2 regions of the Agarivorans sp. JK6 genome follow, and region 2 is predicted to be linked to the other one. Evidence: predicted binding sites of a transcription regulator. Region 2 holds the regulator's gene; the other holds the start of a gene.
The links. The regulator FliA, encoded in region 2, starts transcription of late flagellar genes. The targets are predictions, from matches to a motif close to CTAAAGNTNNNNNNNNNNNNGCCGATA.
Positions count from the first base shown of each region.

Region 1: OV592_RS08550 (flagellin) is a predicted target of FliA. The motif match lies at 4,441-4,467, and genes of this name have one in related genera.

Region 1 is NZ_CP113525.1:1,792,998-1,799,729, forward strand. It holds gene flgK (flagellar hook-associated protein FlgK) at 1-1,803, shown strand, start outside; gene flgL (flagellar hook-associated protein FlgL) at 1,810-3,024, shown strand; gene OV592_RS08545 (flagellin) at 3,238-4,056, shown strand; gene OV592_RS08550 (flagellin) at 4,615-5,430, shown strand; gene OV592_RS08555 (flagellar protein FlaG) at 5,510-5,932, shown strand; gene fliD (flagellar filament capping protein FliD) at 5,945-6,732, shown strand, end outside.
Region 2 is NZ_CP113525.1:1,691,981-1,698,712, reverse strand. It holds gene OV592_RS08025 (chemotaxis protein CheA) at 1-1,499, opposite strand, end outside; gene OV592_RS08020 (protein phosphatase CheZ) at 1,511-2,251, opposite strand; gene cheY (chemotaxis response regulator CheY) at 2,265-2,648, opposite strand; gene OV592_RS08010 (RNA polymerase sigma factor FliA) at 2,776-3,495, opposite strand; gene OV592_RS08005 (MinD/ParA family protein) at 3,488-4,381, opposite strand; gene flhF (flagellar biosynthesis protein FlhF) at 4,371-5,798, opposite strand; gene flhA (flagellar biosynthesis protein FlhA) at 5,836-6,732, opposite strand, start outside.

The DNA.
Region 1 (6,732 bases), 100 kb from region 2:
CGAGTGTTAAACGGGTTTGCGCAAGCACAAATGTTTCGTGATACCTCTACCTACGCTAACCGTAATGCCTACCTTGAGTCGGTCAGCCATATTGATGCCATCCTTAGTGATGACTCACTATCCTTAAGTAGCAAGTTTGACGATACCTTTACTCAGCTGCATGCAACAACTGATAATCCCACCGCGCTTTCGACTCGAGAGCTAGCATTGTCTCAGTTTAACGCCTTAACAGATCGCTACAGAACCTTAAATGAACAATATCAAATTCAAGAGAAGAACCTAAGTCAAGACATAACTGAAAAAGCCGAAGAAGCAAATACTTTAATTACAAATATTGCCGAGATAAATAAAGAAATTATCGCAGCTGGTGGTAGCCCTCTCGACGGTAACAATGCGATTCTATCCGATAAACGCGACCAAGCGATTAAAGAATTAGCTGAACTGATAGATATCAATACCATTGTTCAAGATGATGGCTCAACATTGGTGTTTATGCGCTCAGGCCAAGCCTTAGTATTGCAGGATGACCATACTAAGCTGTCGATTGTTGATGGCGACCCCGATAGTACTCAGAAAGAAATGACGCTATCTTTGGCTGGCTCTACACGCATCATTGGTCGAGAGGATATTGGCGGTACCATTGGTGGTTTAATGGAATACCGTAAAACCACTTTAGATACTAGTCGTAACCAACTAGGTCAGTTATCGATAGCAATGACAGATGCGTTTAATACTCAAAATAGATTGGGTATGGACTTAAATGGCGATATTGGTGGAGACATTTTTACCTTACCAACTTTTAATGGTAAGGAGTTTTCAACTAATACCACTGCTGGAACCATAAGTGGAAGCTTTATTGCTGGTAGTGGTAGCGAAGTTACTCCTTACGATTACCGAGTTACCTTTACTTCAGCGACAACCTTTGAAGTTCAGCGCTATGATGGAGACCAACCCATTGACGCGGTGATTGCAGGGACCATCCCTCCAACTAATTTTCAGCTTGATGGTATGGACTGGGATTTCTCTTCTGGCCCCTTTGCTGCTGGAGACCGACACCTTATTCAACCGGTGCGAGATGCTGCTGCTTCAATGACAGTGAGTATGAGCCAACCAGAGAAACTTGCTTTGGCTTCACCAATACGTGTTGAGCGGGAACTTAATAACCGCGGAAATGCAACGGTTTCAATTGATTCTGTTTATGACACTGACCCTGCAACGTCAGATTTTACCTCACCTGGTGGATATGATGTAAATGGCCCAGCCGAAGTGCGCATCAATGCCGTAGGCGATTACGAAGTTTATGACGGTTTGGGCGTATTAATGGCCACCGCACCAGCTGCCAGTGCCGGTCAACAGCTGTTTTCGAACGCAGTGCCTGCGTTAACGCCAGGTTACGAAATAAACATAGATGGTGATGTACAAGAAGGTGATGTATTCACCATGGGTTACAATACCGATGGTTTTAACGATAACTACAATGCGTTGCGTCTCGTTGATTTGCAGCAGCAAGATTTGGTACGTAAAAGTTTAGCCACTAGTGGCGACAACAAAATGACGATGAACGATGCTTATGCCAGCGTGGTAAGTTTTGTTGGTGGTAAGACTAGTGAGGCAAGGGTGGCGGCATCGGCAGCTAACTCCTTACTGGAACAAAGTACCCAACGGCACAATTCAATTTCTGGCGTTAATTTGGATGAAGAAGCATCAAATTTGATTCGCTTCCAGCAAGCTTACGCTGCCTCAGCTCAAGTGATTAGTGCCGCGCAAGAAACCTTTCAAACTCTACTAAGCTCAGTGAGGTAATAAACTATGCGAGTTTCCAGTATTAACTTGTATCAAAACTCACTAAATGGTGTGCTTAACTCTCAGCAACAAGTTGAGAAGATGAACCAACATCTTATCACTAATAAGAAGTTGCTAACCGCTGCTGACGGTCCTTCGGACATGAGTAAAACCATGTTTTTGACCACGGAAATAACCTTAACAGAGCAGCATTTAAAGAATGGCACCTTGTTGGAAAACGCGCTTAACTTTGAAGAGTCAACCTTGGACGGGATGATCAATGCCATGCAGCGAGCAAGAGTATTGGGGGTTCAGTCAGGCGATGGTATTAATGGTAGTACTGAACGTGCTTCGCTCGCACAGGAGTTGCGTCAGATACAAAACCAAATGCTAGATTTTATGAACAGTCAAAACGCTGATGGTAGTTATGTATTTTCGGGCTTTCAAACCCAAAAACAACCATATGTGTATGATGGAACTAATTATAATTATCAGGGTGATGCGGGAGTTAATGAATTAAAAGTATCTTCTTCGGTATATATTCAAAGTAATGATACTGGGCAGGAGGTTTTTGATAATGTATTTAAACGTTTTGGAACTAATGACCTAACACCTAATGTTACATCGGTAGTTAACGATCAGCGCGCTTATGATAGTTTTCATAAATTAAATTACGATCCTGTTACACCAGCAAATAATACATACCAAGTGCAAACTACCGCTGGTGTGCCAGATACTTATGAGATTTTGGATAGTGTTGGTGCATCTTTAGTTCCTCCCGTAACTGGTAACTATGTACCTAATGAACCTATTAACTTTAATGGGCTTGAAGTTATAGTATCGACTGTTGCAGGTAGTGCCAACGAGTCATTTGAATTAGCTCCGCCTGAGAAAGATAATATATTGAATATGCTATCTGATTTTATTATTGCCTTGGAAGACCCCAATTTCCTGGAAAGTGACTTTTTGGAGGCGCAATCTGATTTCTTGGTCGGTTTAGATAATTCGTTAGAAAGTGTGAACCTTACTTTAGGCTCCCTTGGTGCGAGGGGGAACTCTTTGGATTCAGTGCGCTCTGCTGCTGCTTCTATGGATGTGATTAATCAGCAATCAAGAGCAAGCCTCAGCGAGGTTGATTTCGCTGAGGCTGTAAGCAACCTACAAAAAGCTGAGCTTGCTCTAAACACTTCTTACTCGTCGTATAGCAGAATTAGCCAATTATCTTTATTTAATTACCTATAACACTAAAGTTTATATTCTATCAGCCGTTATAAAGGTTGCTTCAATATTGAAGCAACCTTTTTTATTTAGACGCTTAGGGTGTATAAATAAAATAAAAATAAATGCTAAAGAATATTGAAGCGCTGCCGTTATATAGGGTAAGTCAGAAACAAAAAAAATAACTGACAACTAATAAAACCTATAAATGGTTAATATATAGATAGGAGAAATATCATGGCTTTATACGTAAATACTAATGTGTCATCAATTAACGCACAGCGTCAACTTTACAACTCAGGTAATGGTCTAGATACATCGTTTCAGCGTTTATCATCAGGTTTTCGTATTAATAGCGCCAAGGATGATGCTGCAGGCCTACAAATATCAAACCGCTTTACCACCCAAATTCAGGGTCTGGATCGTGCGGTAATGAACGCCCAAGATGGTATTTCAGTAGCGCAAACTGCTGAAGGTGCGATGGATGAAGTAACCAACATGCTACAACGCATGCGTGTTCTCGCCATTCAGTCTCAAGATGGTGTTAATAACACAGACGACCGACTAGCATTGCAAGCGGAAGTAAGCCAGCTTAAAGCTGAGATCAGTCGGGTTGGTACAACTACTAAGTTTGGTGGAATTCAGCTGCTTGACGGTTCTTACAGTGCAAACTTTTTAGTGGGTGCGAATGCTGGTGAGAATATTCAAGTGTCGATTGCCACTTCGGTCACGCAAGCCGGTTTGGGTATTGGAACGATTTCGGTTAGCTCCGCTGCCGGAGCAAGTGGTTCCATGGCAGCTATTGACTCAGCTCTTAAAGTCATTGATGAAGAGCGGGCAAACCTTGGTGCGGTGCAAAACCGTTTCCAATCTACCATTCGCAACTTGTCTAATATTTCTGAAAATGTAACCGCAGCACGTTCGCGTATTAAAGATACGGACTTTGCCAAAGAAACTGCTGAATTGACACGTAACCAGATTCTACAGCAGACATCGACAACTATTTTGGCTCAAGCCAACCAGCGTCCTCAGGCTGCACTATCACTACTGGGATAATATAAAAAAAGAAAGGACGGTGGGGGTTCAATCCACCGTCCTCAGACTGCAGTAGCGCAATTAATACTCTTAGGAGGCTCAATTCCATACCAATAATAAGTTGCGCTTAGGTTTCGCTCTCAATCTCCTATCGTTTCGAGCGATACGGTCAAGTGATGCATACTCACTTGGCCTTTTTTTCGCAGCGGTTCAGACTGCGAGTATAATAAAGCAATGTGCGTGCCAATAATTAACAGCAATAATTTGACGTTCAATTATTGCTCAATGATTATAAATGTATCGTTTTTTAGCTGAGTTTAGAAGTTTTTTCTGGTCCCTAAAGCCAGTGTTTACAAGGCTTGCCGTAAATGCGGCAAAAAAATTCCGCTTATTTCCTCTTTTTTTCTAAAGCTTTTTCCTCCATTGCCGCTAACAAATATGAAGTTAATAAAACTTTGGTCCATTTTTAAGTTGTCTTGATTTACAGTTCATAAATCAGGGGTTCAACAACTAACAAATGGTTTAGGTCGTCCTGACATAGTTCAATCAGGATGAGCGATTTCTTAGGAGGCTCAAATTATGGCATTAGTTGTCAACACCAATGTGTCGTCATTGAACGCACAGCGCCAGTTATACAATTCTGGTAATTCTTTAGATACTGCCTATCAGCGTTTAAGTTCTGGTTTCAGAATTAACAGTGCAAAAGATGATGCAGCAGGTCTACAAATTTCTAATCGCATGACATCGCAAATCCAAGGTTTGGATCGTGCAGTGATGAATGCACAAGATGGTATCTCTGTTTCACAAACAGCTGAAGGCGCAATGGATGAAGTAACCAATATGCTTCAACGTATGCGAGTTCTCGCTGTTCAATCACAAGATGGTGTAAACAACAGTGATGACCGTGCAGCACTTCAAGCTGAAGTGAGTCAATTAAAAGCAGAAATCACTCGTGTTGGTGATACTACCAACTTTGGGGGAACTAAGCTTTTAGACGGTGCCTACAGCGCAGACTTCTTGGTTGGTGCTAATGCTGGTGAGAAAATCAATGTAGCGATCAATACCACCATCACTGCCGGTGGACTAGGCGTAAGTGGTATCAGCGTATCTTCTGCTGGTGGCGCTTCTGCAGCAATGGCGGCAATTGATTCTGCTTTGAAGTCGGTGGATTCGGAACGTGCTAACTTAGGTGCGTTGCAAAACCGTTTCCAATCTACGATTCGTAATTTGTCGAACATTTCAGAGAATGTTAGCGGCGCACGTTCACGAATTAAAGATACTGACTTTGCTAAAGAAACTGCTGAGTTAACGAAATCTCAGATTCTTCAGCAGACCAGTACCTCTATTTTGGCACAGGCAAATCAACGTCCACAGGCTGCGTTAGCCCTCGTATAATAGACAAAATAATAGAAGAAACACGCGGCCGCACTTATACTAATAAGTGTGGCTTGCTTTGTTTTAAGGAGTCTGGTTTATGGATAGCAATGTAAGTACCATTTCTGCTTCAAACCTCACTACTGGTTTGGCCGTTGGCAAAGAGCAGAAAGTAACTGCTGCTGAAAAAATGGAAGTGGCACAGTTATCGCTTCAGAAAGAGCAGCAAAAGATTAAGGCTGAGCAAGAAGCTGAGCAAAAAGAACGTCAAACAGAAGACAGAACTCAAGTAGAAGATGTAGTTAGTTCGTTGAATCAACTACTCGAGGTGCAAGACCGTGACGTAAAATTTGTAGTTGATGAGCGAGATGGTCAATTTTTCACTTCAGTGCTTAATAGAAGTACTGATGAGTTAATTAGAGAAATCCCGACAGAAGAGTACCGTCAACTTGAAGAGCGTTTAAGAAAGTTCCAAGATGCTATCGGACAAACCACGGGTTTGTTTGTAGATCAAATTGTATAGAAGGGTTGTGCTATGACGGGTATTACAGCAGCAGGTATTGGTAGTGGCTTGGATTTAGAGGCCTTAATTGAAGTTTCTATTGATGCAATTAAAGTACCTCAAGAAGCACGACTTCAGGAGCGGCGTGAATCGCTCGATGTAACCCTTTCAGCAGTTGGATCAATTAAGTCAGCTATGAGTTCGTTTCTTGGTATTTTAGACAAAGCCAAGGAGCCCACCACATTTTTCCCTCGCTCCGCTTTTGTCGGTGGGAGTAATGTTAGTGGAGAGAGTTATAGTGGACCATTCGGAGTAACGGTTGGGGATGATGCTACAAATGGCAGTTATGACGTTGAAGTGCTATCTCTTGCATCTGGTTCAAGAGTAGCCACTCAAACTGAATACGCGTCTAGTTCTACAGTTATTGCTAATACCGAGGGTGAATTAACTTTTGCAGCAGGTTCTGGCACCGATGAAGAAACGTTCACTGTTCAAGTTACCGCAGGCATGACCTTGTCACAATTACGGGAGGCGGTAAATGAAGCAGGCGAAAACTTTGGTGTAAGCGCGAACTTAATCAACACTGGAACTGGTACTCAACTGGTGTTCGACTCCTCAAAATCGGGTGCTGACGATGATGCTGATCCAGCTAATGGTAACCCAAATGACTTGCGGATAATCTCAAGTGGTACCGCTAATGGTGACTTGGATGCTTTAATTGGTAATACTCAAGTAACTAAAAGCGCTTCGGAAGCGCGCATATCAGTAAACGGTATTGAGGCTACTAGCAATACTAATACTTTCAGTGATGTTATTTCTGG
Region 2 (6,732 bases):
GCAATAGATTTTAGCTTATCGGCATTCATACCAGCGCCATCATCCTCGATTTTGAGCAAGATATGATCGCCCTCTTGTGAGGCTGATAAGCGAATAACACCAGTACGAGGTTTACCTGAAGCAACTCGATCGTCTGGCATCTCAATACCATGGTCAACAGAGTTTCGAACTAAGTGAACCAATGGATCGGCCAGCGCTTCAACTAAGTTTTTATCTAAGTCGGTATCTTCACCCACCAACTCTAGGTTAATGTCTTTTTTCAAGCTTCGCGCTAAATCTCGAACTACTCGAGGGAAACGGCCAAACACTTTTTTGATTGGCTGCATGCGGGTTTTCATTACCGCACCTTGAAGATCAGCTGTCACCACATCCAAGTTAGCGGTGGCTTTAGACATATCCTCATCATTACTATTAAGGCCCAAACTCACTAAGCGGTTACGTACCAATACCAACTCGCCAACCATATTCATAATATCGTCTAGAGTGCGGGTATCTACGCGAACTGTGGTTTCGCCTTGAGGTACAGCTTGCTTGGCCGGCGCTTTTGCAGGCTCTTGTTTAGCTGGAGCGGCCTTAGCAGCAGGTTTGGCCGGTGCTGCTGGTTTAGCAGGCGCTTTAGGACTAGCTTCAATTTTTGCAGCAGGCTTAGGCGCAGCTTTAGCTGCGGGCTTAGCTGGAGCGGCCTTAGTGTCTGGTGCTTTGCCTGCACCATGTAGCTGGTCTAGCAGTTTCTCAAATTCATCATCACCAATTTCATCAGCATTTGAACTAGGCTTCGCTACTTCTGGCGCTTTAGGTGCAACCGCTTGTCCAGCACCTGGCGCCTTAGAACCATGCAGTTCATCCAACAGTTTTTCAAATTCATCATCTGAAATATCACCATCGCTGGAAGCTTTTTCAGCTGGAGCGGCGGGAGCAGGTTTTGGTGTTGCGGCCGCAGCAGGTGCGGCTGAGCCATGCAGCTCATCAAGCAAACGCTCAAACTCGTCGTCGGTAATTTCGTCAATATTGCCGGCATCGGCACTTGGAGCCGCAGCTACGGGCTCTGGCTCTGGCTCTGGCTCTGGCTCTGGCTCTGGCTCTGGCTCTGCAGCCACTTCGTCAGCAGACTCTGGGCGAGACAACTGATGTAAGCTTTCGATTAATTCAGGAGACGCAGGTGTTAAAGGCTCGCGTGCTTGAACTTGAGCGAACATATCATTAACTGAATCTAGCGCTTCAAGAATCACATCCATTAGCTCCGGCGATACACTTCTTCCACCATTGCGCAAGGTATCAAAAATGTTCTCAGCTCCGTGACAAACATCAACCAGTTCGGTTAATGACAAAAAGCCTGCCCCACCTTTAACCGTATGGAAGCCACGAAATATGGCATTTAACAAGTCACTGTCATCTGGACGTTTTTCTAAATCAACCAGCTGTTCAGACAGCTGCTCAAGGATCTCCGCCGCTTCTACGAGAAAGTCTTGTAAGATGTCTTCATCTACATCAAACGACATGCGCTACTCCCTTAAAATCCTAAACTAGACAACAAGTCATCAACATCATCTTGGTCGTTAACAACGTCGTCCCTTTGCTCTTTATTTAATATTGGCCCTTCGGCTTCAATAGCAGATTTAGTCACTTTTTTATTTTCTACTACTTCGGCGTTCTCATTTCCAAACAAGGTAAGCATTTCAACCAGACTTTCTTCCACCTCTTGCACCAAGGTGATTACCTTACGAATCATCTGACCGGTTAAATCTTGGAAATCTTGAGCCATCAATATTTCGGTTAACATGCTACGTAGTTTATCGGCATTTGCTGAAGAACTATTAAGGAAAATATCGATTTGGTGACATAGCGCCTTAAATTGGCCGATTTCAATTCTTCGTTCCATCAAACTTTGCCATATAGGCATGATACTGTTGATTTCGTTAGTTAATTGATCGGCAATTGGAAGGCCAGACTCTACTGCGTCCATGGTTTTATTGGCCGCTTGATCGGTCATCTCTATCACATAGTTCAACCGCTCTTTAGCGTCTGGTATTTCTTGATTAGCTAACTCGTTAATTCGAATATCGAGTTTAAATTCATTTAAAGAGTCATGAAGCTGACGAGTGAGCTGCCCAACCTTATCAAATAGCAGGTTAGCTTTTGGAGCACAAAGCTCACTAACAAGTTGATTCGCCTCGGCGACATTTCCTTCTTCAAGTAGCGCAACCAAAGATTTGGCGTCGGCTAATGAAATAATCGGAGTATCTGTGCTCACGCATCTTCCTTTCTTATTGTAGTCTTTCGAAAATCTTATCTAGCTTCTCTTTTAGCGTGGCTGCAGTGAAAGGTTTAACAATATATCCATTTACGCCGGCTTGAGCAGCTTCGATGATCTGTTCACGTTTTGCTTCGGCAGTTACCATTAAAACAGGTAAGTGAGACAAACTTTCGTCGGCACGAATATTTTTCAATAGGTCGATGCCTTCCATTCCAGGCATGTTCCAATCAGTTACTACAAATTCGAAATCGCCGCCTTTAAGCATAGGTAATGCGGTATTTCCGTCATCGGCTTCATGAGTATTGTTGAAGCCAAGATCTCTAAGTAGGTTTTTAATAATCCTTCTCATCGTTGAAAAATCATCAACAACCAGAATTTTCATATTTTTATCCAAGGTACGTCCCCCAACAGGATGTTTTACAAGCCACTAAATAGGCCAAAAATTTATGTAATATAGATATTATGCCTTAATAAACACAATTTTAGTCCATCTTTTACAAGAAATGTAAGGATGAATTTCTCTATTGTGTCCAATCTCGCATTCGAGTTTTAACTCGAGCAAGCGCTTGACTATGAATTTGACTGACTCGGGACTCGCTTACGCTCAATACTTCACCAATTTCTTTTAGGTTAAGTTCTTCATCATAATAGAGGGACAAAACCAGTGCTTCTCTCTCTGGCAGACCTTTAATACATTCGGCAAGAGATTGTTGAAAGCGTTGATTGGCAAAACCTTCAAAAGGTCGGTTTAGTTCTCGACTTTCTTCACTTGATATGACGTCTTCACTCACACCTAAGTCATCGATACCTAAAATGCGTCCGCAATTTACATCAGACAACATTGAGTGGTACTCACTTAAGCTTACGCCAAGCTTTGCTGCAACCTCAGCGTCTTTTGCGTCACCGTTTTTTTCTTTCTCAACTTCTGCAATTGCATCACTGATGGCGCGGCTGTTTTTATGTACCGAACGAGGGACCCAGTCGCCACGACGAATTTCGTCAAGCATAGAGCCACGAATGCGGATGCCGGCGTAGGTTTCGAAGCTAGCGCCTTTTGAACCATCAAAGTTACGTGCGGCTTCGATTAAGCCAATCATTCCTGATTGGATCAAGTCATCAACAATCACGCTAGCCGGAAGCCTAGCCATTAGGTGATGGGCTATCCGTTTGACCAAGTTTGCATGGCGCTCCACCAAAACATTAGTGTCATTAGCGCTGGCATAAGCGGCAACTTTATTCACTAAGCTGTTCTCTATTTTTACGTTGTCCAAACTCGAGAAGGTTCTCGATGAAAAATTCTAAATGTCCACCTGCTTGTTCAGGAATTGGCCAAGTAGAAGCTTTACTTGCTAATGAGCGAAATGCCAAAGATGCAGGAGACTTAGGATAGGCTTCTACCACTACTCGTTGCTTTCTTACGGCTAAGCGCACGTTATTGTCATAAGGAATACAAGATACCAATTCGAGTGTAGCATCCAAGAAGCGATCGGTAACTCGAGTAAGCTTAGCAAACAATTCTTGGCCTTCGCGTAAGCTACGCACCATATTTGCTACTACTTTAAATTTGTAGACACCGTGCTGGTTTGAAAGCAGCTTTATTAGCGCATAAGCATCGGTAATAGAGGTTGGTTCATCACACACCACCACTAATATGTCTTGTGACGCTTTAGCAAAGCTTAGCACCATGTCGGAGATGCCCGCTGCGGTATCAACTAGCAACACATCAATGGGTGTTTTCATGCTGCTAAAAGCACGAATAAGTCCGGCGTGTTCCGCAGGACTGAGTTCTACCATTGATTGAGTACCAGAAGTAGCTGGTGCAATTAAGATCCCATTGGGCCCTTTAACTAATACTTCATCTAAGGTGCATTCACCGGATAAAACGTGAGAGAGGTTTTTAGTTACACGTAAACCGAGCAGCACATCTACGTTTGCTAGGCCTAAGTCGGCATCCAGAACCATTACGCGCTTACCTTGCGCAGCCATGGCTATGCCCATGTTAAGAGTAACGTTAGTTTTACCTACGCCCCCTTTGCCGCCAGTTACAGCGATGACTTTCACATTGTTTTTTTGTTGCATCATTCTTAAGCCGCTAGCTTGGTCAAATTCATTGTCTTTAGAATACATCTGAAACCTTTTGTTGTTCGGTTTCACTAAACCAGAAATGTTGCTGGCTTTGCTTATCGATAACCGATAATGCTTGTTCTATTAATTGGGTAGGCGCAGCTACCGCAATATCTTCAGGCACTTGTTGGCCGTGAGTAACGTAACTTATTGGTAAGGCATGGCGCAAGGTTACATTTAACACTTCACCTAATGCCAAACTTTCATCTAATTTGGTAAGTATGGTACCAGCTAAAGGAATTCGCTGAAATTGGTTCACAGTTTCTTCAATTACCCGACGCTGCGCATTGGCGGACATCACCAAATAGTTGCGAATATTAACGCGGCTGTTTTTTACTAGCTTGTCTAATTGTTCGTGTAAGCGAAGATCTCGTTGGCTCATGCCTGCGGTATCAATAAGCACTAATTTTTTGTCTTTAAACTGATAAAGCAACTGTGAAAGCTCTTCTTCATCATTGGCGACGCGTACGGCGCAGCCCATAATTTTTCCGTAAGTAGCTAGTTGTTCATGAGCACCAATACGGTAGGTATCAGTAGTAATCATCGCCACACTTTCGGCGCCATGGCGCATTGCAAACTGTGCTGCTAACTTGGCGATGGTGGTTGTTTTTCCAACGCCAGTTGGGCCAAGCAACGCAATAGCCCCACCCTTTAACAAAATCTCATCTTGGCCAACCGGTAGTTGATTGACTAATAATTCGCGTAAATGCTGCCAGCCTTCTTGAACGCCGAGCTCTTCGGGAATGTATCCAGCTATTTGGTCGGCCATGTCTTCATCAAAACCAACTTGCTGCAACTGCTTAATTAACATCGCGCGCACCGGCTCTTGGCGCTCTACTTCCTGCCACATTAATCCAGATACTTGATGCTCAAGTAACTTGCGCATGGCGGCCATTTCTTTTTTAAGTTCGCCGACTTCGTTGCTAGCAGCTGCTGATGCTGAATTAGCTGGTTGTCCACCAAGAGACGCATTAGTTGGTTTATTTGATAATGAGCCTTGCTGCGCCCAACCTTGTTGTTGAGCTAAAGAGCGTGGCGCTTGAACAGTGCGAGGGCGCTGCTGTTGCTGTTTTTGCTGAGACTGTTGCAAGTTTTCTTGCTGACGCTTTTGATGGCGCTGCATAAAGTTGGTTAGGTTATCTTTCAAACTGGCATTTTCGTCAAAATCATGACTTGGATGCTGTTTTGTTGGCGCTTTTTTGGCAGCACCAGCATTCATAGACGACAAATTGACGCTATCTTCAGGCAATTCTCTATCGTTTTTAGGCGCAGCTTGTTTAGCGCTAGAAGGTTCAACCGCAGCAACAATTTCAATGCCACCGGTTACCTTTTTGTTAGACATGATAACCGCATCGCTGCCAAGTGTTTCCTTCACTTCGGCTAGTGCGGTTCGCATATCTTTTGCAAAAAAGCGTTTCATTTTCACTGTTCACCTTCCTTTTGCTAATTCTCTGAAGCTACTGCCCCACTGAACTCACAATTCGTATTTGTTTATCTTCTGGCACTTCTTGATAAGACAGAACCCTTAATGCAGGCATTGCTGTTTTAACAAATCGAGACATGCTTGAACGTAGTATGCCCGAGGTTAACAAGATAGCGGGTTGACCGGCCATTTCTTGGTTTTGACACGCCTCCGTTAATGATACTTGGAGTTTCTCTGCCAAACCTGGCTCCATACCTGCGCCATCGTTTCCTGCCGCTTGCATAGACTGATGCAATATCTGCTCCAAGTCTGGAGACAAAGTAATTACAGGAAGTTCGGCCTCGCTGCCAATCAACTCTTGAACGATTAAACGTTTTAACGAAATACGACAGGCGGCGGTAAGAATATCGGGGTCTTGGCTCTTAGGCCCATATTCAACCAAGGTTTGAACAATGCTGCGAACATCACGAATAGGCACACCTTCATTCAGTAGGTTTTGCAGTACCTTAACCACCGTAGACAAAGTCATAGTGTCTGGCACTAGGCCTTCAACCAATTTAGGCAAGCTGCCGCCTAGCATATCAAGTAGGTTTTGAACTTCTTCGTGGCCAAGTAGGCTGGCTGCGTTGTTAGTAAGAAGCTGACTTAAGTGGGTCGCAACAACCGTGGCAGAATCAACTACCGTGTAACCCAATGTTTGCGCATGTTCGCGCTGCTCGGTAGCTACCCAAGCAGCTTCTAAACCAAAGGCTGGATCTGTGGTGGCTTGGCCTTCAATTTTACCAAATACCTGACCTGGGTTGATCGCCATTTCGCGGTCGTGGAACACTTCCGACTCACCGTAAGTCACGCCCATTAAGGTTATTCGATACTGATTAGGGCCTAAATCTAGGTTATCTCGAATATGTACAGCAGGCACCAGAAAGCCTAA